Regions from separate parts of the Arthrobacter sp. zg-Y1110 genome, predicted to be linked through region 1. Evidence: predicted binding sites of a transcription regulator. Region 1 holds the regulator's gene; the other holds the start of a gene.

Region 1 (9,748 bases):
GCCGGTGACGACCATCTTCGAGCCGAAGCCGAGACGGGTGAGGAACATCTTCATCTGCTCGGGCGTGGTGTTCTGGGCTTCATCGAGGATGATGAACGCGTCATTGAGCGTCCGGCCGCGCATGTAGGCCAGGGGCGCCACCTCAATGGTGCCGGCGGCCATCAGGCGGGGAATCGATTCGGGGTCCATCATGTCGTGAAGGGCGTCGTAGAGCGGCCGCAGGTACGGGTCGATCTTGTCGCTCAGCGTGCCCGGAAGGAAGCCGAGCCGCTCCCCCGCTTCCACTGCCGGTCGGGTGAGGATGATCCGGTTGACCTCTTTTTGCTGCAGGGCCTGCACCGCCTTGGCCATCGCCAGGTACGTCTTGCCGGTGCCCGCAGGACCGATGCCGAAAACAACTGTGTTGCGGTCAATCGCATCCACGTAGTTCTTCTGGTTCAGGGTCTTGGGCCGAATGGTCTTCCCCCGGGTGGAGAGGATGTTCTGCGTCAGGACATCGGCCGGGCGGTGGGTGCTCTGGTCCTTGAGCATGCTGATCAGCTGCTCGAGGACCTGCGGCGTGACGCGGGTCTGGTGGCGGGCCAGTACACGGACTTCGTTGACCAGGCGTACGGTCTGTTCCACCTCCGCCGCGGGGCCGGACACGGACAGTTCGTTGCCCCGCACCATCAGGCTTACCTCGGGATTTGCCGTCTCAATGATCCTGAGCGCCTCATCATTGGCACCCAGCGACTGGACCATGTGCTCCGTCGAGTCAAAGACTATTGTCTGGTTGTCCAGCCGAATGGTGCCGATTTCCATTGAAGATTCGGTCATATAGACGGCCCTTTCAGGCCTTTCATCGCCCCTTATAGAGTCTGGTTTTTAAAGTTCATCGAACTTTTTACGGTGGTGACGGTTGGTCCGGCTATCCGTCCGGCAAAGTAAACGCCCCGGTACAGCCGATTATTTCCCGGGACCCGGACGACGCGCCGCGCAGCGCACGCTACCTAAATCTTACTTGATGCTCTCCCCTGCGAACGGAACAGCATCGGGTTTTATCTCGGCCCCGCAACGGTGATGTCTCAATCGTGTTTCAGTCCGGGCGCTGGCCCGCCCACGGCACGGAAGGGCACCAAAGCATGTGCAAAGGTTGAAGACGTACGTTTTCGAGTTACCCCAGAGGAGGATAGATGGACGCCGGATCCAACAACGCAACGTCCAGTCTCCGAGGGCTTCGCCAGCGGTATTTCCTGGCCGGTTCCCTATTGGCCGCGGCTGCACTGGGGCTGGGTGGATGCGGCGTCGTCGCCGAGAATCCCACCATCACGATGCCGTCATCCTTCGACGGCTCAGACGCCTCCGCAGCAGCTCCGATGACGGTCTCCCCGCCGGCGGAAGCGAGTTCCGTCGGAACGCTCATGCCGGTGTACTGGCTGGGACGGAATGACTCGACGGTCAGTCTTTACCGTGAGTTCCTTTCCTCGGACAACACCGGTGATCCCATCGGCGAGGCAGTTCAGGCCATGACGGCGGACCAACCGCTGGACCAGGACTACTTCACTCCCTGGCACCCGGCTGACAGCGTCACCGCATCCATTTCCAGCAAGAACGTCATTACCGTGGACATCTCCTCGGACGCGTTCAAGGGCTCCCTCGACTCGGGCATGGCCCACCGTGCAGTTCAGCAGCTGGTCTACACCGCCACGGCAGCAGCCGCCAACGCTGGGTTGACCACCGTAGGCCAGGAAAGCAGCGTGGCGATCCTGGTCGACGGCAAAGAGGGGTACCGCGCGTTCGGCCACGTAGCCCTGGAGGAGCCCCTGCACCGGGATCCCGCACTGGTGGCGCCAATCTGGGTGATTGATCCGCAGGAATCCCAGATCCGGGGCACCGAGGTCGAGGTCACCGGGACTGCGGTGGCGCAGACGGCTGAACTGCACTGGCGGGCCGAACCGATAGTGGACGGCAGGCCGTCGGCCGGGGCCGTGGCTTCCGGCAGCGTGCAACTGGACAAAGCGCCCGGCAAGACCGGTGAATTCAGCTTCACTGCTTCCCTAGCCCCGGGCGAATACAGCCTCCGGGTCTACTACAACGGGCAGGAAACCGCCGGGGATTCCAAGCGCATTACGGTCTCCGCTTCCAAGCAGGACCCGGAGGGCTAGCCCTCCGGGCTTCCTACCAGCGGCCGAGCAGCGAATTCAGCACGGCCAGCGCCGCCGGACCTGCAGTGGAGGAACGCAGCACATGCGGTCCGAGCCGGACGGCGACCGCTCCGACACTGCGCAGCGCTTCCAGCTCGGCGGGGCTGATGCCGCCTTCCGGACCCACGACTACCGCAATGGAGGCGGGGGCCTCGTCCGGACCGCGCTTGCCAAGGTCACGAACAGCATTCGCCAGCGGTACATCGGCCTCCTCATGAAGGACAAGGACGAGGTCAAGTTCCGCCAGCCTGGCCGGCAGGGCACGGCTGTCCAGCGCAGGCTCCACCGCAGGGATGCGGGAACGGCGGGACTGCTTGGCCGCAGCAAAGGTCAGGGCCTGCCATTTGGCCTGTCCCTTAACCGCCTTCTCGGCGCGCCACCGGACAATGCTGCGGTCGGATTGCCACGGGATCACCGTGTCCACACCCAGCTCGGTCGCGGCTTCCACCGCCTGCTCGTCCCGGTCCCCCTTGGCCAGTGCCTGGACCAGGAGGAACCGTTCGGGCTCAACCGGTTCGTCGATGACGTTGGCTACCCGCAGCTCCAAAAGGGATGCACCGGTTTCCGTCACCGTGCCGGTGAGCCGGCGCCCGGCGCCGTCGACCACGTCCACGCTTTCACCGGCTCCGAGGCGCTTCACCGACACCGCGTGCCGCGCCTCCGGACCCTCAAGACGGAAGATGTCTCCGGGCCCGGCCGCCGCCACCTGCGCCGGGTCACCGAAGAAAATCGGGTTGGTCATCTCAGAGGTTGCCCAGACGGTCCCGCAGCTTGGCGAAAACGCCGTTGCCTGAGCTGTTGAGCTTCCCCTCGCTGTATTCCTCACCGCGCAGCTTGGCGAGGCGGCGGAGCAGTTCCTCCTGCTCGGAGTCCAGCTTCTGCGGGGTCTCCACGTGCAGGTGCACCCGGAGATCGCCGCGGCCGTGGCCGCGCAGGTGCGTGACGCCCAGGTCGTTGAGGACTGACACCTCGCCGGACTGGGTGCCGGGCTTGACGGTGATTTCGCGTTCGCCGTCGAAGGTCTCCAGTGCAACGGTGGTTCCCAGCGCTGCGGCCGTCATGGGGATGGTGAGCGTGGCGTGCAGGTCATCGCCGTCGCGGAGGAACGTCGGGTCATTGTTGACCCGGATCTCCACGTAGAGATCGCCGGCGGGTCCGCCTGCCATCCCGGCTTCGCCCTGTCCGCCAAGCTGGATCCGGGTACCGGTGGCAACGCCGGCCGGAATCTTGATGGTCAGGGTACGCCGGTTGCGGACGCGGCCTTCTCCGGAGCACTCGTGGCAGGGGTCGGGGATGACGGTGCCGAAGCCGTTGCAGGTTCCGCAGGGTGCCGAGGTCATGACCTGGCCCAGGATGGAGCGGACCGCCCGCTGGACCTGACCGGTGCCGTGGCAGATGTCACAGGTGCGCGGGGAGGTGCCGGGCTGGCAGCAGGAACCGTCACAGGTGGGGCAGACGACTGCAGTGTCGACGTCGATCTTCTTGTTGGTGCCGAAAACGGCGTCCTTGAGGTCGATCCGGACGTTGATCAGGGCGTCCTGTCCGCGGCGGCTGCGTGAGGCCGGTCCGCGTCCTGAACCCGGGGCGCCGCCGCCGAAGAAGGTATCGAAGATGTCCTGGAAACCGAAACCCTGGGCGCCGAAGCCGCCGCCGCCGCCGAAGCCGTTGTCGGTTCCGTTCTCGTTGCCCGTGGTGTCGTAGATCCGCCGTTTTTCCGGATCGGAAAGAACCTCGTAGGCGTGCGATACGGCTTTGAATTCGTCCGAGGCACCCGGAGCGTTGTTGACGTCCGGGTGCAGCTTGCGGGCTAGCTTCCGGTACGCCTTCTTGATTTCTTCACCGGTGGCGTCTCGTCCGACACCCAGAACCTGGTAGTGATCGCTCACTCGTGCACATCGCTTTCCTGTATTGCGTGCCTTCAAACTTTGAAGACGGAGGTTGGGTTCCCGCCGGTTCCCCGGCGGGCGGGTCCGTAACTGCTGGGGACCGCGTTAGTTGTTCAGTATTCGGGACAGGTACCTGGCCACGGCTCGCACCGCTGCCATGGTGGTGGGATAGTCCATCCGTGTGGGACCGAGAATGCCGACCTTAGCGGTGGCGTCGGGACCGTATCCCGTAGCCACCACAGACGCTTCCGACAATCCGCCGTACGGATTCTCCCGCCCGATCCGGACGGCAACGCCGCGGGCATCCTGTTCCATCTCCGACAGCAGCCGCAGCATCACCACTTGTTCCTCGAGCGCTTCGAGCACGGGACCGATAGTCAGCGGGAAGTCTACAGTGGAGCGGGCCAGGTTGGCTGTCCCTGCCATCACCATGCGGTCCTCGCGGTTGATGCCCGCAAGCTGCTCCAGGCAGTGGCCCAGGGCGTTGCCCACGCGCCTGCGTTCGGCCGGCACAGTTGCAAGGGCATTGGCCAGCTGGCTGGTGATGCTGCTCAGCGGCGTGCCTGCCAACGCGGTCAGGAAGTGCTGGCGCAGGTCACTCAGGTCCGGCTCCGTCACCGGCTGCGGAACGGTAATGACCCGCTGCTCCACCCGCCCCGTGGTCGAGATGAGCACCACCAGCACCTGCGCCGGAGCCAGCAGGACAAATTCAATGTGCCGGACCTTGGCATTGCCCAGATGCGGGTACTGCACCACGGCCACCTGGTTGGTCAGCTGGGACAACAGCCTGACGGTACGATCCATCACATCGTCGAGGTCGTCGGCTTCCTCCAACAGCGACTGGATGGCGCGGCGTTCGGGAGCAGAGAGCGGCTTGACGTCGGAAATCCGGTCGACGAACAGGCGGTAGCCCTTGTCGGTGGGGATGCGCCCGGCGGACGTGTGCGGGGCGGTGATCAGCCCCTCTTCCTCAAGGGCGGCCATGTCGTTGCGGATGGTCGCCGAGGAAACGCCCAGGTGATGGCGTTCCACAAGTGCCTTGGATCCCACGGGCTCGCGCGAATGGACGTAGTCCTCAACAATGGCGCGGAGGACCTCGAGTCGGCGTGGCTCACTCATGGTTTTCCCTCCCTGTTGATCGGCGGTTTGATCGGCATTTTGATCTGCGTGTTGGCCTGCGTGGTGACCTATGGGCAGAGCGCCGGACGTTTAGCACTCACAGTGTTCAAGTGCCAAGTCTAGTACGGATCGGCAGCGTTGCTAGCATTGAGGAACCCGTGGCCTGCTGCGGTTTCCGCCCGATCAGAACCGTAAGTGAGGCAACTTCCGTGTCCAGCTTTTCCTGGGGTCCGCAGGACATCACTGCGCCGGCCCGGACCGTCCTGCGCAAAGTCGGCGCCGAAACCGGCCTGGTCCTTGAGGACGTTGCCTCGGGCTGGGTTGGTGCGGTGGTACGCGTGGAGAAATCCGGCGGACTGCACCTGATGGTGCTGGAAGACCGGCGCGGTAAAAAGAAATCCTTCGAACTGGGCTTCGGCTTCCTGCTCGAGGGCGAGCCGGTGGAAGTTGTGCCCGCGGCCGCGGCGGCAGCCAAGGCAGGACCGGCCCGGACGGCGTCCGGCTCGGTGCGCGTCGCCAACCAGCGCGCCCGCACCGCCCGGGCCAGCCGCATCTGGGTGGAGGGCAAGCACGACGCCGAACTGGTGGAGAAGGTCTGGGGCGATGACCTGCGGGTGGAAGGGATCGTCGTCGAGCCCCTCCACGGCGTCGATGACCTGTACTCCGCGGTCCGGGAGTTCGCCCCGGGCCCGGGACGCAGGCTGGGCATCCTGGTGGATCATCTGGTTCCGGGTTCCAAGGAATCGCGCATCGCAGCCGAGGCGATGACCTCCCCCGGCGGGCCGGGCAACGTCTTGATTGTCGGGCATCCGTACGTGGACGTCTGGCAGGCCATCAAGCCGTCCGTGATCGGACGTACCGCCTGGCCGGTGGTTCCCCGTCACCTGGACTGGAAAACCGGAATCCTGCAGGGACTGGGCTGGCCGCACCGGGACCACACCGACGTCGCGATGGGCTGGAAGAAGCTGCTGGGGCAGGTGAACAGCTATGCGGATCTGGAACCGTCACTGCTCGGACGGGTGGAGGAAGTCATCGATTTCCTGACCGTTCCCGGGTGAGACGCGCATCGCACTGCCTCTTTCCTTTCCGTGAGGAAGTGCGCGAGCCAGTACTCTTGAGGAATACGTAGTAGCGGACCGACCCTGTGTCACCATGAGCCAAAAGGAATATACGCCGTGTCCAACACACGCCAGAACCACCGCCCCCGACCGGAAGAACACGGCGGAGCGCAGCGTCCCGTGTACCAGGGGGCTCCGGCCAACGCACTGCCGCTGACCGCGTCCGAAGACCGGCAGTGGGCAACTCTGGCGCACTTCGGCGGCATCCTCGCTTTTGTTCCGTCGCTGATCATTTACCTGGTGTTCCGCGACCGCGGTCCGTTCACTGCCCAGGAATCCAAGGAAGCCCTGAACTTCACGCTTCCGCCCAGCATTGCTGCCCTGACGGTCTGGGCACTGTCCTTCATTCCCGAGATCGGCGGCTTCTTTGCCGTGCTCAATGCCATGATCTGGGTCTACGTGGCCGTGTCCTCGGTGATCGCGGGCATCGAGTGCAACCGCGGCCGGCCGTACCGCTACCCGCTCAACCTGCGCCGCATCAAGTAGCGCCGCAGGGCGGATATGCCGCCGCCGTCCGGGCAGGTGTGCCGGGACGGCCGCGGGACTCAGTCCGGCAGCAGCCGTCGAACCACTGCGTCGGCCAGCAGCCGGCCCGCCGGGGTGAGGATCACCTTGCCTGTCAGCGCAGCGCGCGGATCCACAAGGCCGTCGGCCATGAGTCCCGCCACGGCCAGCCTGCCGGGCTCACGCAGCCGGTCCAGTGCCAGGCCTTCGGCGAGCCGGGTCCGCAGCATAACGTCTTCCACGTACCGGGTATCGGCATCCAGGGTCTCTCGTCCGACGGCGGGCGACTCCCCCGCGCCGATCCGCTGGGCATAGGCGGTGGGATGCTTGGCATTCCACCAGCGCACGCCGCCGGCATGTGAATGCGCTCCCGGACCAACGCCCCACCAGTCATCACTGCGCCAGTAGGCCAGGTTGTGCCGGCACTGATCCTCGGGGGTGCGGGCCCAGTTGCTGACCTCGTACCAGTTCAGCCCGGCGGCGGTCATCATTTCATCCGCCAGCACGTATTTGTCGGCGTGGTCGTCATCGTCGATGGGCGGAACCTCGCCGCGGCGCATCCGTGCGGCGAGTTTAGTGCCTTCCTCGATGATGAGCGCGTAGGCGGAGATGTGGTCCGGCTCGTAGCTCAGCGCCTCTTCGAGCGAGTGCTTCCAGTCAGCCATGGACTCCCCGGGGGTCCCGTAGATGAGGTCCACGCTCACGTGCAGGCCGGCGTCGCGCGCCCACTGCACGGCCTGCGGAACCCTCGACGGCGTATGTGTGCGGTCCAGCACTGCCAGCACGTGCGGCACGGCGGACTGCATGCCGAAGGAAACCCGGGTGAAGCCGGCGTCGGCAAGCAGCTGCAGGGACTGCGGCGTGACGGAGTCCGGGTTCGCTTCGGTGGTGACTTCGGCGCCGGGAGCCAGGCCCCACTGGTCGACGGCGGTGCTAAGGATCAGCGCGAGATCCTCCGCCGGGAGCAGCGTGGGAGTGCCGCCGCCGAAGAAGACGGTGCCCATCCGGCGCTCCGGCAGGCCCGAACGCCGGAGGGCGTCCGCGGCGAAGACCACCTCGCGGGCCGCTGTGCCGCCGTAAGCAGCCTGTGACGCACCGCCGCCCAGCTCGGTGGCCGTATACGTGTTGAAATCGCAGTAGCCGCAGCGGACGGAGCAGAACGGAATATGGACGTACAGTCCGAAGTTCCGCTCCGCTGCTCCGTCCGCGGCCTGTGCGGGGAGGAGACCGTCGGCGGGTGCCGGGTCTCCGAGGGGCAGTGCACTGGGTGTCACTTCTTGGATTTGTCCTTGGACTCGTCGGAGGAAAGCGCAGCCACGAAGGCTTCCTGGGGAACTTCCACGCGGCCCACCATCTTCATGCGCTTCTTGCCTTCCTTCTGCTTTTCCAGCAGCTTGCGCTTACGGCTGATGTCGCCGCCGTAGCACTTGGCAAGCACGTCCTTGCGGATGGCGCGGATGGATTCGCGGGCGATGATGCGGGAGCCGATGGCCGCCTGGATGGGCACCTCGAACTGCTGCCGCGGGATCAGCTCACGCAGCTTGCCGGTCATCATGACGCCGTAGGCGTAGGCCTTGTCCTTGTGCGTGATGGAGCTGAAGGCGTCAACCTGCTCGCCCTGGAGCAGGATGTCCACCTTGACCAGGTCGGCGACCTGTTCGCCGTCGGCCTTCCAGTCCAGGGAGGCGTAGCCGCGGGTTTTGGACTTGAGGATGTCAAAGAAGTCGAAAACGATCTCGGCCAGCGGCAGGCGGTACCGGATTTCCACCCGGTCCTCGGAGAGATAGTCCATGCCGCCCAGGACACCGCGGCGGGACTGGCACAGCTCCATGATGGCGCCGACAAATTCGTTCGGCGCCAGGATCGTGGCCGAGACCATCGGCTCGCGGACCTCTTTGATCTTGCCTTCGGGGTACTCGCTGGGGTTGGTCACGGTGACCACCTTTTTGTCTTCGAGCGTCACCTCGTACTCCACGTTGGGGGCGGTGGAGATCAGGTCCAGGTTGTACTCGCGCTCGAGCCGTTCACGGGTGATTTCCAAGTGCAGCAGGCCCAGGAAACCCACACGGAAGCCGAAGCCCAGGGCCGCGGATGTCTCGGGTTCGTACACCAGCGCGGCATCGTTGAGCATCAGTTTTTCCAGCGCTTCGCGCAGCACCGGGTAGTCGGCGCCGTCGATGGGGTACAGCCCGGAGAACACCATGGGTTTGGGATCTGCGTAGCCTTCGAGTGACTTCTCGGCCGGCTTCGCGAGGTTGGTGACGGTGTCGCCCACCTTGGACAGGCGTACGTCCTTCACACCGGTGATGAGGTAGCCCACCTCACCGACGCCCAGGCCCTTGGACGGGGTGGGCTCGGGAGAGCTGACGCCGATTTCGAGGAGTTCATGGCTGGCCCGGGTGGACATCATCTGGATGCGTTCACGCGGGGACAGCGAACCATCGATCACGCGGACATAGGTGACGACGCCGCGGTAAGTGTCATACACGGAGTCGAAGATCATGGCTCGGGCAGGAGCATTGGGGTCGCCCACCGGTGCCGGAATCTCGCGGACAATCTGGTCCAGCAGGGCTTCAACGCCAACACCGGTCTTGCCGGAAACCCTCAGTACGTCCTCCGGATCGCCGCCGATCAGCTTCGCCAGTTCCTCGGCGTACTTCTCCGGCTGTGCCGCCGGCAGGTCGATCTTGTTCAGGACCGGAATGATGGTGAGATCGTTTTCCATCGCCAGGTAAAGGTTCGCCAGCGTCTGCGCCTCGATGCCCTGGGCGGCGTCCACCAGCAGCACTGCTCCTTCGCAGGCAGCCAGGGAACGGGAAACTTCGTAGGTGAAGTCCACGTGGCCCGGTGTGTCGATCATGTTCAGGGCGTAGGACTGCCCGTCCAGCTCCCACGGCATGCGCACGGCCTGGGACTTGATGGTGATGCCGCGCTCACG
Region 2 (11,469 bases), 740 kb from region 1:
GGTAACCATGTTCTTGATCCTTCTGATGTTTATCGCTGGAATATTGGGGGTGCTGGGCAGTTTCTGGATGCCGCCGTTCCTGCAGCCGCAGTGGATACGAGATGAAAAGAGAGCCGCCCGCCGCCGTCGCCAGGAAGAAGCTGCCATGCGTGCCGGCGGGGGCGGAATGTCGTCCAAAGCCAACGGACGGAGCAATTCCTGATGGACCCGTTTTCCGGTTTCCCGAGAGTCAGTTTCCGCGGTGTCAGTGCCGTCCTTCCGCCGGGCTGGGAACAGCAGCCCGGTACCGGCAGCATGTGGATCCTTGCGCACCCGCCCGTTCCGGCCGGGCATTTCCGACCGAACCTGGTCATCAGGGCCGGCAGCAACGGGGGAGCGTCGCTGCTGCGACTGTCCACGGCGGGGCTGGCCGAGACCATGGCGACTCTTGCCCCGATCCACGTCCTCTCCGTTGACGAGTGGCCCAAGGTGTTTGACCGCGGGTCGGGCCAGGCACTGCCCGGGCGGCGGCACCGCTTTGTGTATGAGGCAGACGGGCACACCGTCTGTGTGGACCGTTGGGTTTGGGTCATCGGGGCCGGGGTTCTTGAAGCTACGGCAAGCTACGCCCTGGAGGACCACGTTGGGCAGAAGGCACTCTTTGAGTACCTCGTGGACCAGTTGGAATTCAAGGACCACGGCGCAACACATGTCCTGGACTGGTCGGGGTTCGACCTGATCACCCGGTCCGACCCCATGCCCGACTTTTTCGCTTCGGAACAGCGCAGGACGGTGGTCGAAGACCTCAGCCGGATTTCGGCCGAGCAGCCGTATGTCCCCGCCGGGAAGGTGATGCCGGACGCCGCCGTCGAACTGTTCCAGACGCTGGGGCACCGGGGAAAGCTGGGGCGTTTTGACCTTGCGGGGCAGCAGGAAGCCGTGCGGGAACTACTCCGCGCGGAGCTGCTGACGGAATCCGGCCAGGCCACGGCGAAGGGGAAGGAATACCTCACGCCGTATGTCGACCCGGAAGCCCGCCTGACGCTTACCGCTCGGCGCGGCGGCGAGGTGCGGAACGCCGAAGTATGGATGGGATCCGGGCGTGCCCTGCTGCTCGCCGATCCCTCCTTCTACGCTACCGGCCAAGCAACCGGCCGCGAGATCCGGCTGATGCGGGACGCGCATCTTCCACTGGCCCTGGCTGCCTGGGCCGGGGTCGCCCCTGCATGGCCGCTCCGGCACGCCCCGCTCGTGATTGATGAAACCCGGTTCGATGCCCGGGTGGCCTCGGAATCGGTGCCGCTGCCCCATGGATCGGACGAAGCCGTGGAACGGCTGTGGAACGCGTCCTGGACCAGCTGGTCCATCACACATGTTGAGGCCTACGCGGGGTTCCGCTGGCTGCATGCCGCCGAAGCCGGCCACTACTCCGTGATCCCCGTTGACGGCGGCCTGAGATTGGACGCGCAGCCCTCGTCCCTCGTATGGGATGCGATTGTCCGGACGGTCCACACTGCTGCCACCGGGTCCCAGCTCGATCTCGGTACCGATGTTCCCTCCGCCTGGCTGCATGCCCGGCTTCCTGCGCCCGACGCCCGGGAATCAGGAACAGGGGCGCAGACACCGGCACACTGACCTGCTGGCGCTACGCCAGGATACTCAGCTGCCGGGGCGCCAGGGGGTCCGAGGAAAAGCTTCCGGTAAGAACCGGCAGTTCGCCGGTTTCCGCACTGCGGGTCAATCCCGCCATTGCGTCTTCAGTGATGCTGGCCTTCCTGAGGTCCAGGAGCACTTTCAGGCCCGGCAGGGCAGCGTTGGTGCGGCGGGCGAGCACGTACAGCACCCTGCAGTTGCCTTCCGTGATCTTCCCGCGCACCACCAGCCGCGCCTGGCGCAGGTCGACGTCGAGCCGGATGGCAACGCGCAGCTTGGGCTCCATGGCAGACCTTCCGGGAAGGGGCGGAAAAGTGCGGCGGATTCCAACCTAGGAGTGCCTTTCCCCTTGGCGCAATGCGCCGGGCGGATACTGCCTGCCCGGGGTGGTCAACTTGGCCGCGGGCGGGGGTATTCCGATGCCGGGGGAAGACCGGTTCGCCACAGACTTCTTCGACGGCGGCAACAATCCGCTGGGCACACGGGAGCTAGGCGAAATAGACGCCGATCCGGTTTCCGTCGATCTCCTCGATCCGGATATCGATCTCGTAGATATCCTTCAACACGTCCGGCCGCATGATGGCCGACGGCGGCCCCTGGTGGATCAGCCGGCCGTCGCACATGGCAATGATGTCGTCGGAGTAGCAGGAGGCGAAGTTGATGTCGTGGATGACCAGCACCACGGTCTTCCCGAAGTCGTCCGTGAGCCGGCGCAGCAGCCGCATCATTTCCACGGAGTGCTTCATGTCCAGGTTGTTCAGCGGCTCGTCCAGGAGCAGATAGTCCGTATCCTGCGCCAGCACCATGGCAATGAACGCCCGCTGGCGCTGTCCGCCGGAGAGCTCGTCCACAAACCGGTCCGCCAACGCCGTCAGGTCCAGGTACGCCATTGCCTGCTCGATGTGGGCCTTGTCTTCGGGTCCCGGCCGGCCGCCGTTGTGCGGGTAGCGGCCGAACCCCACCAGGTCCCGAACGGTCAGGCGGACGGTGAGCTGGTTGTCCTGGCGCAGGATCGCCATTTTCCGGGCGAGGTCCCGGCCGGGGGTGGAAACGACGTCGAGCCCGTCCACGGCAACCGTGCCGGAATCCATGGGCAGCAGGCGGCTGATCATGGAGAGCAGCGTGGATTTGCCCGCACCGTTGGGCCCGATGATCGAGGTGATGCCGCCTTCCTTGATCTCGCAGCTCACCCCGTCCACGACGACGGCGGAGGAGTAGCGCTTGGTGACGCCGTTGACGGTGATCATGAACGGGGGCCTTTCAGGCGGTGCAGGGGGAGGAGGGTCATTTCACGTTTCCCCTCAGGAGCAGGATGAGGAACACGATGCCGCCCACGAACTCGATGACGATGCTCAGCGCGGTGTCGAAGTCGAAGATCCGCTCCAGCACCAGCTGGCCGCCCACCAGGGCGATGATTCCCAGCAGAACGGCAATCGGCAGCACCGAAGCATGCCGGAACTTCGCGCAGAGCTGGTAGGCCAGGGACGCAATGAGGAGCCCGAAGAAGGTCACCGGACCGACCAGGGCCGTGGACACCGCGACGAGCACCGAGCAGATGATCAGCGTGGCGGTGACCGCCCGCTTGTGGTCCACTCCCAGGTTCACCGCGGTCTCGCGGCCCAGGGCCAGGACATCGAAGGAGTGGCGCATCCGCCAGGCGACGGCACTGACAAGCGCGACGGCGGCCGCGGAGTAGCCCAGCAGGGCGGCGTCGACATTGTTGAAGCTGGCAAAGAACAGGTCCTGCAGGATGATGAATTCGCTCGGGTCGATCAGCCGCTGCAGCAGCGAGGAGAAGCCGCGGAACATCGTGCCGAAGACAATTCCGACCAGCAGCATCAAGTGCAGGGATTTCCCGCCGCCGGTGAACAGCCACCGGTACAGCAGGAACGAGAACCCGACCATCAGCAGCACCTCGAGGCTGAAGCGGATCGGCGCGCCCAGGGACAGCAGGGCGCCGCCGCCCAAGGCAAACACCAGGACCGTCTGGATCAGCACGTAGAGGGCATCGAAGCCCATGATCGACGGCGTGAGGATCCGGTTGGCGGTGACGGTCTGGAACAGGACGGTGGAAACCCCGACGGCGTAGGCCACCAGGATCATGGAGCCCACCTTGATCGCCCGGCGCGGCAGTGCGTAACCCAGGTTTCCGCGCAGCTCAATGGTCATGAACACCGCAACCAGTGCCGCCGCGACCAGGCCCAGGGTGATGATCCAGAAGCGGGCTGGAACGGTCCGGACGGGACGCCGGCGGTGCTCGGTAAGTGCTGCGGGCAGTGCGCTGGTGGATGGATCAGGCATGGGAACCGCGCTTGCGTAGGAGGAGGTACAGGAAGATGACGCTGCCTACGGCGGAAACCACTACACCCACCGGGATTTCATACGGGTAGCGGATGGTGCGTCCGATGATGTCGCAGAGCAGGACGAAGCCCGCTCCGAAGACGGCGACCCAGGGCACCGCGCGGCGGACGTTGTCACCGATCAGCAGGGACACCAGGTTGGGCACGATCAGGCCCAGGAACGGGATGGAGCCGACGCTGACTACCACCACGGCGCTGATGAGCGAGACGATCACCAGTCCGAGCGCCATGACCCGGTTGTAGTTCAGGCCGAGGTTGGTGGTGAAGTCCTGCCCCATGCCGGCAACCGTGAAACGGTCCGCGGCCAGGTAGCCGATCAGGGTCAGGGCGCCGACAATCCAGAGCAGTTCGTAGCGGCCGCGCAGGACGCCGGAGAAGTCGCCGATCATCCAGCTGTTCAGCGTCTGGAGGAGGTCGGTGCGGTAGGCGAAGAAAGTGGTGACGGCGGAAATCACGCCGCCGAGCATGATGCCCACCAGGGGAACGATCAGGGTGTTGCGCAGCGGGATCCGGCGCAGGATGAGCAGGAAGAGTGCGGTTCCTGCAGCGGCGAAGACCGAAGCCGTGGACATCTTCAGGAACATGGAGGCGCCCGGCAGCAGCACGGTCACCGCCAGGATCCCCAGCTGGGCCGACTCCACCGTGCCGACGGTGGAGGGTTCCACGAACTTGTTCCGGGCCATCAGCTGCATGATCAGCCCGGCCACGCTCAGGGCCATGCCCGCCAGGACAATACTCAGCGTGCGGGGGAGCTGGCTGACCCAGAACAGCATGTGCGTGGTGGGATCCCCGGACAGCAGCGAGGCGAGCGAAAGGTCACCGACGCCGACGAAAAGGCTGACGGCCGCCAGCAGCACCACAACGCAGACCCCTAGGACCAGTGCGGCGGTTGAACGCACAAAGCGCCGCCGTTCCGGGGGAGCGGCGGCGGACGCGGGGGCCGGTTTCTTTGCCGGCACGGCGGGGGCAGTCATGTTTCGGTATCCAGTTCCTCCGTGGCCCGGCACTGACGGTGCCGGGCCACGGAGCGCAGAGGGGCGGCTAGAGAGCGTCGTGGACGGTGTTAACCATGGTGTCCACGTTGTTCAGGCCGTATCCGACCAGGTACCAGCTGGCGGAGTCCAGCATGGTGATGTTTCCGTTCTGGGCAGCCTTGGTGCTCTTGACCAGATCGTTGTCGAGCACGGCGGAGGCGGCTTCGCCGGAGGTGCCGACGGCTACGTCGCGGTCAATGACGAACAGGTGGTCCGGATTGGTATCCGCAATGTAGTTGAAGGAAACGGATTCGCCGTGCTTACCTTCGCCCTTGACTTCGGCGGCCGGTTCCAGGCCCAGGACGTCGTGGATGATGCCGAACCGCGAGCCTGCGCCGTAGGCGGTCATTTCCCCGCCGCTGGTCATAACGATCAGGCCGTTGCCGGCGTCGGCGGCCAGTTCCTTGGTGTCTTCGACCTTGCCTTCAAGGGCGCCCAGCTTCTCTTCAACCAGGTCTTCCTTTTCGAAGATCGTGCCGAGGGTCTGGGTGTTTTCCTTGAAGGAGTTCCAGGAATCGGCGTTATCGACGCTGAGGTCGATGGTGGGGGCAATCTTGCTTAATTCTTCGTAAGAATCGGCAACCCGGCCGGAAATGATGATCAGGTCCGGAGCGCCGGCGTTGATCGCTTCGAAGTCGGGCTCCTTCATGCTGCCGATCTTGGTGATCTCTTCGGCGCCGTACTGGGAGAGGCTCTGAGGGAAGTTGGCGGCAGGCACGCCGTCGACGTCAATGTCGAGGGCATCCATGGTGTCGAGGGCGCCGAGGTCGAAGGTGTACACGGTCTCCGGGTTCACCGGAACTTCGGTGCTTCCCTGGGCGTGCTCGACCGTCACGGTTGAGGCCTGTGCGGACTCGACGTCCGCCTCTGCTGCTTCAGTGGAGCAGGCGCTGAGCGCGAGGAGGGACACAAGGGCGGTTCCGGCCAGCAGGCGGGACTTGGTGATCATGGGGGCTCCGGTGAGAGTCGATGTGCCAATCCGGGGATTAGGTCACAGAAATGTTTTCTAATGGTGCGCAGATGAAAACTATCCCGGTTAGGAGAACCTAAGCAAATCCCGTTCTTCATTTACCTGCCCGCCAGTACGGGGGAGAGGGGCGGGCAGGCGGCGCACGCTGGCACTCACCTTGACCGAGTGCTAACCGTTGCATAAAGTCTGAGTTAGCACTCCGAACGTGAGGGTGCTAACTCCCGAAGGGAAAGCGCGAACCGGCACCGCGACGACGGCCAGCGCCAGACCAACGGCCCCATTCCGTTAGAAACTACGCAAAGGAGAGCCCGAGTGTCGGTCTCTATTAAGCCCCTTGAGGATCGTATTGTTGTCCGCCCCCTCGAAGCCGAGCAGACCACTGCTTCCGGCCTGGTAATCCCGGACACTGCAAAGGAAAAGCCCCAGGAGGGTGAAGTAGTTGCAGTTGGACCCGGCCGCGTTGATGACAACGGCAACCGCATCCCGGTTGACGTTGCCGAAGGCGACGTAGTCATTTACTCCAAGTACGGCGGAACCGAAGTCAAGCACGGCGGCCAGGAATACCTGGTGCTGTCCGCCCGCGACGTGCTGGCCGTCGTCGTAAAGTAGTTCCCCTGGAAAACCCCGGCCACGATTCTGGCCGGGGTTTTCTGATGTAGGTGCAGATGTAGTTGTCGGAAAGGACACACACATGGCAAAGCAGTTGGAGTTCAATGACTCCGCCCGTCGCTCGCTCGAAGCAGGCGTCGATAAGCTCGCCAACACGGTCAAGGTGACCCTCGGCCCGCGCGGCCGCAACGTCGTCCTGGCCAAGACCTGGGGCGCTCCCACCATCACCAACGACGGCGTCACGATTGCCCGCGAAATTGAGCTGGACGACCCGTACGAGAACCTCGGTGCACAGCTGGCCAAGGAAGTAGCCACCAAGACCAACGATGTTGCCGGCGACGGCACCACCACGGCCACCGTGCTGGCACAGGCCCTGGTCAAGGAAGGCCTGCGCAACGTTGCCGCCGGTGCTGCCCCCGGGCAGCTCAAGCGCGGCATCGAGGTGTCCGTTGACGCGGTAGCCAAGCGCCTGCTGGAGAACGCCAAGGAAGTTGAAGGCAACCAGGTTGCCCACGTTGCGGCAATCTCCGCGCAGAGCACCGAGATCGGCGAGCTGCTGGCCCAGGCCTTCGACACCGTCGGCAAGGACGGCGTCATCACGATCGAGGAGTCCTCCTCGACGCAGACCGAGCTGGCCATCACCGAGGGCATGCAGTTCGACAAGGGCTACCTCTCGCCGTACTTCGTGACCGACCCGGAGCGCCAGGAAGCCGTCCTCGAAGACGCGCTGATCCTGATCAACTCCGGCAAGATCTCCTCCGTCGCCGAGTTCCTGCCGCTGCTGGAAAAGGCTCTGCAGACCTCCAAGCCGCTGTTCATCATCGCCGAAGACGTAGACGGGGAAGCCCTGTCCACCCTGGTGGTCAACAAGATCCGCGGCACCCTGAACGTCGTCGCCGTCAAGGCTCCGGGCTTCGGTGACCGCCGCAAGGCAATGATGCAGGACATCGCGACCCTCACCGGCGCCCAGGTGGTCAGCCCCGACCTCGGCCTGAAGCTGGACCAGGTTGGCCTTGAGGTGCTGGGCTCCGCCCGCCGCATCACGGTCACCAAGGACAACACCACGATTGTTGACGGCACCGGCTCCGAAGCCGACGTCGCCGACCGCGTGGCACAGATCCGTGCCGAGATCGAGCGCACCGATTCGGACTGGGACCGCGAGAAGCTGCAGGAACGCCTCGCCAAGCTGTCCGGCGGCATCGGCGTCATCCGCGTTGGTGCAGCCACCGAGGTGGAGCTGAAGGAAAAGAAGCACCGTATCGAAGATGCCGTTTCCTCCACCCGTGCCGCACTCGAAGAGGGCATTGTGGCCGGCGGCGGTTCCGCGCTGGTCCACGCTGCCCGCGCACTGGACACCGATCCGGAGGTGACGAAGCTGCAGGGCGACGCCGCCACCGCCGTCGGCCTGGTCCGCCGTGCACTGGCACAGCCGCTGCGCTGGATCGCCGAGAATGCCGGTTCCGAAGGTATGGTCGTCGTTGCCAAGGTTGGTGAGCTGGAAGTCAACCACGGCTTCAACGCCGCCACCGGCGAGTACGAAGACCTCATTGCCGCCGGCATCATCGACCCGGTCAAGGTCACCCGCTCGGCCCTGCGCAACGCCGCCTCGATCGCTTCGCTGGTGCTCACCACCGAAGCCCTCGTGGTGGAGAAGCCGGCCGAAGAGGACAACGACCACGGTCACCAGCACTAATCAGCCCTGATCCGCGCCTCACGTGCGGAAATCGGCCTCGGCCCCGCCTCCGGAACCCGTTTCCGGGGCGGGGCCTTTGCTTTCTGCCGTGGCATCCCTCACAGGCGGCAGATACCTTCGGGGAGGAATAGGGGCGGGCCCGCTTTCGCTTTACGATAGGTACAGGCTAAATCGGGCCTTTTCCTTCCTCTCATCCCCGAAAGAGGCGCAGCTTTGAGTCAGCAGTACCCAGAACACGATCCGTTCGGCTTCGTCGGCCTGACCTACGACGACGTCCTCCTGCTGCCTGGCCCGACGGATGTCATTCCCTCTGAAGCCGACACCAGTTCCCGGCTGTCCAAGCGCATCACCGTGCAGACCCCGCTGCTTTCCGCCGCGATGGACACGGTCACCGAATCCCGCATGGCCATCGCCATGGCCCGGCAGGGCGGCCTCGGCGTGATCCACCGGAACCTCTCCATTGCCGACCAGGCGGAGCATGTTGACCGGGTCAAGCGCAGCGAATCCGGCATGATCACCAACCCGGTGACGATTTCCCCCGACGCCACCCTGCAGGAACTCGACGACCTCTGTGCGCATTTCCGTGTTTCGGGCCTGCCGGTGGTGGATACCGAAAACACCCTGCTGGGCATTGTCACCAACCGCGACACCCGCTTCATTCCGCGTGCCGACTACCCAAGCCGCAAGGTCGAAGAGGTCATGACCCGCATGCCGCTCATCACCGGCCGGGTGGGCATCAGCGCCGCAGAAACCATGGAGCTGCTGGGCAAGAACCGGATCGAGAAACTGCCGCTGGTGGACGACGCCGGCAAGCTGCAGGGATTGATCACCGTCAAGGACTTCGACAAGGCCGAGCAGTACCCGCTGGCCACCAAGGATGACGAGGGCCGCCTGCGCGTCGGTGCCGCCATCGGCTTCTTCGGCGACGGCTACGAGCGGGCCATGTCCATGGTCGAGGCCGGCGTCGACATCCTCGTGGTGGACACCGCCAACGGCCACAGTGCGGGCGTGCTGGAAATGATTGCCCGCCTCAAGAAGGACCCGGCTGCCGCGCACGTGGACATCATCGGCGGACAGGCAGCCACCCGCGAAGGCGCCCAGGCCCTGATCGACGCCGGTGCCGACGCCGTCAAGGTAGGCGTGGGGCCGGGTTCCATCTGCACCACCCGCGTAGTTGCCGGAGTGGGCGTCCCGCAGATCACCGCCATCTACGAAGCTTCCAAGGCAGCCATCCCGGCGGGCGTCCCGCTGATCGCCGACGGCGGCCTGCAGTACTCGGGCGACATCGGCAAGGCCATCGTGGCCGGCGCCGACACCGTAATGCTTGGCGGCCTGCTGGCAGGCTCCGCGGAAAGCCCGGGCGACCTGGTCTTCGTCAACGGCAAGCAGTTCAAGTCCTACCGCGGCATGGGGTCGCTCGGGGCCATGCAGTCCCGGGGCAAGAACACCTCCTACTCCAAGGACCGGTACTTCCAGGCCGACGTCCCCAGCGACGAGAAGCTGATTCCGGAAGGCATTGAAGGCCAGGTGCCCTACCGCGGACCGCTTTCCGCCGTGGCGCACCAGCTGGTCGGCGGCCTGCGCCAGACCATGTTCTACACGGGTGCACGCACCATTGAAGAGCTGAAGGCGAAGGGTAAGTTTGTCCGGATCACCCCGGCCGGGCTGAAGGAATCCCACCCGCACGACATCATGATGACGGCCGAGGCACCGAACTACGGACGCCGCTAACCCGTCTTACCTGCCAAGGGCAGCCCCTGCGTACTGCGCAGGGGCTGCCCTTGGGGTTTAAGGGCCCGGTCCGTACTTACAACGGCCCGATACCCGGGAGCTTTCGGGCCGACGCCGCGCACTGGGATAACCTAGGGAACGTGAGTAACGAGATAGAAATTGGCCGTGGCAAGCATGGGCGCAGAGCCTACTCCCTGGATGACGTGGCGATTGTGCCCTCGCGGCGCACCCGCGACCCCCAGGATGTGTCGATCAACTGGCAGATCGATGCCTACCAGTTCGAGATGCCGGTCATCGGCGCCCCGATGGACTCGGTGATGTCTCCGGCTTCAGCCATTGCCCTCGGCAGGCTCGGCGGACTCGGCGTGCTGAACCTCGAGGGCCTGTGGACCCGGTACGAGAATCCGGAACCTCTGCTGGACGAAATCGCCGCCCTCAGCAGCGACAACTTCAACCCCGCCGCCACCCGCCGCCTGCAGGAAATCTACAACGCACCGATCCAGGCCGACCTGATCAGCTCCCGCCTGGCCGAAATGCGCGACGCCGGCGTGACCGTTGCCGGCTCGCTCACCCCGCAGCGCACCCAGGAGTTCTACAAGACCGTCCTCGCCGCCGGCGTCGATGTCTTCGTTATCCGCGGCACCACCGTTTCGGCCGAGCACGTGTCCAAGACCGTGGAACCACTGAACCTGAAGCAGTTCATCTACGAACTTGATGTTCCGGTGATCGTCGGCGGAGCCGCCGGCTACACCCCGGCCCTGCACCTGATGCGGACCGGCGCGGCCGGCGTCCTCGTCGGGTTCGGCGGCGGCGCGACCACTACCACCCGGCGTGCGCTGGGCATCCACGCGCCCATGGCCACGGCCATCTCCGACATCGCCGAGGCCCGCCGGGACTACATGGACGAGTCCGGCGGACGGTACGTGCACGTGATCGCCGACGGCGGCATGGGCACCAGCGGCGACATCATCAAGGCCTTCGCTATGGGCGCCGACGCCGTGATGCTCGGTTCCGCGCTGGCCCGAGCCGAAGAGGCACCGGGCCAGGGCTGGCACTGGGGGCAGGAAGCACACCACAGCGAGCTGCCGCGCGGCGACAGGGTCCGGCTGGACACCGTCGGACCGTTGAAAGAGGTCCTTTGGGGGCCGTCCCACCACACCAACGGCACCTCCAACCTCATGGGTGCGCTGCGCCGGGCAATGGCCACCACCGGCTACTCGGACCTGAAAGCGTTCCAGCGCATCGAAGTGCTGGTGTCGCCCTACCAGTACAGCCTGTAAATACCGGCGCCCAGCCCATAGAGTGGACGCAGCTACGGCAGGACCCTAGAGAGGAACCTGGACCATGACTGCAGACGCCCTGAGCCCCGAGTACCGGACAGATGCCATGGACAAGCTCCGGGCAACCACCGCGCCGGGCAATGAGCTGGACATCCTGATC

The links. The regulator HrcA, encoded in region 1, represses chaperone genes, less so after heat shock. The targets are predictions, from matches to a motif close to TTNGCACTCGNNNNNNNCGAGTGCNAA.
Region 2: the regulator HrcA is predicted to act here: its motif matches at 6,142-6,168, upstream of groES (co-chaperone GroES).

The regions. Positions count from the first base shown of each region.
Region 1 is NZ_CP104272.1:1,947,140-1,956,887, forward strand. Features, by position in the region: gene N2K99_RS09045 (PhoH family protein) at 1-801, opposite strand, end outside; gene N2K99_RS09050 (GerMN domain-containing protein) at 1,173-2,144, shown strand; gene N2K99_RS09055 (16S rRNA (uracil(1498)-N(3))-methyltransferase) at 2,158-2,925, opposite strand; gene dnaJ (molecular chaperone DnaJ) at 2,927-4,069, opposite strand; gene hrcA (heat-inducible transcriptional repressor HrcA) at 4,175-5,188, opposite strand; gene N2K99_RS09070 (DUF3097 family protein) at 5,398-6,246, shown strand; gene N2K99_RS09075 (DUF4870 domain-containing protein) at 6,364-6,792, shown strand; gene hemW (radical SAM family heme chaperone HemW) at 6,852-8,084, opposite strand; gene lepA (translation elongation factor 4) at 8,081-9,748, opposite strand, start outside.
Region 2 is NZ_CP104272.1:2,682,816-2,694,284, reverse strand. Features, by position in the region: gene N2K99_RS12535 (hypothetical protein) at 1-202, shown strand, start outside; gene N2K99_RS12530 (hypothetical protein) at 202-1,614, shown strand; gene N2K99_RS12525 (hypothetical protein) at 1,625-1,918, opposite strand; gene N2K99_RS12520 (ABC transporter ATP-binding protein) at 2,121-2,879, opposite strand; gene N2K99_RS12515 (iron chelate uptake ABC transporter family permease subunit) at 2,917-3,933, opposite strand; gene N2K99_RS12510 (ABC transporter permease) at 3,926-4,966, opposite strand; gene N2K99_RS12505 (siderophore ABC transporter substrate-binding protein) at 5,034-5,975, opposite strand; gene groES (co-chaperone GroES) at 6,309-6,605, shown strand; gene groL (chaperonin GroEL) at 6,688-8,298, shown strand; gene guaB (IMP dehydrogenase) at 8,512-10,029, shown strand; gene N2K99_RS12485 (GuaB3 family IMP dehydrogenase-related protein) at 10,170-11,309, shown strand; gene N2K99_RS12480 (glycerol-3-phosphate dehydrogenase/oxidase) at 11,374-11,469, shown strand, end outside.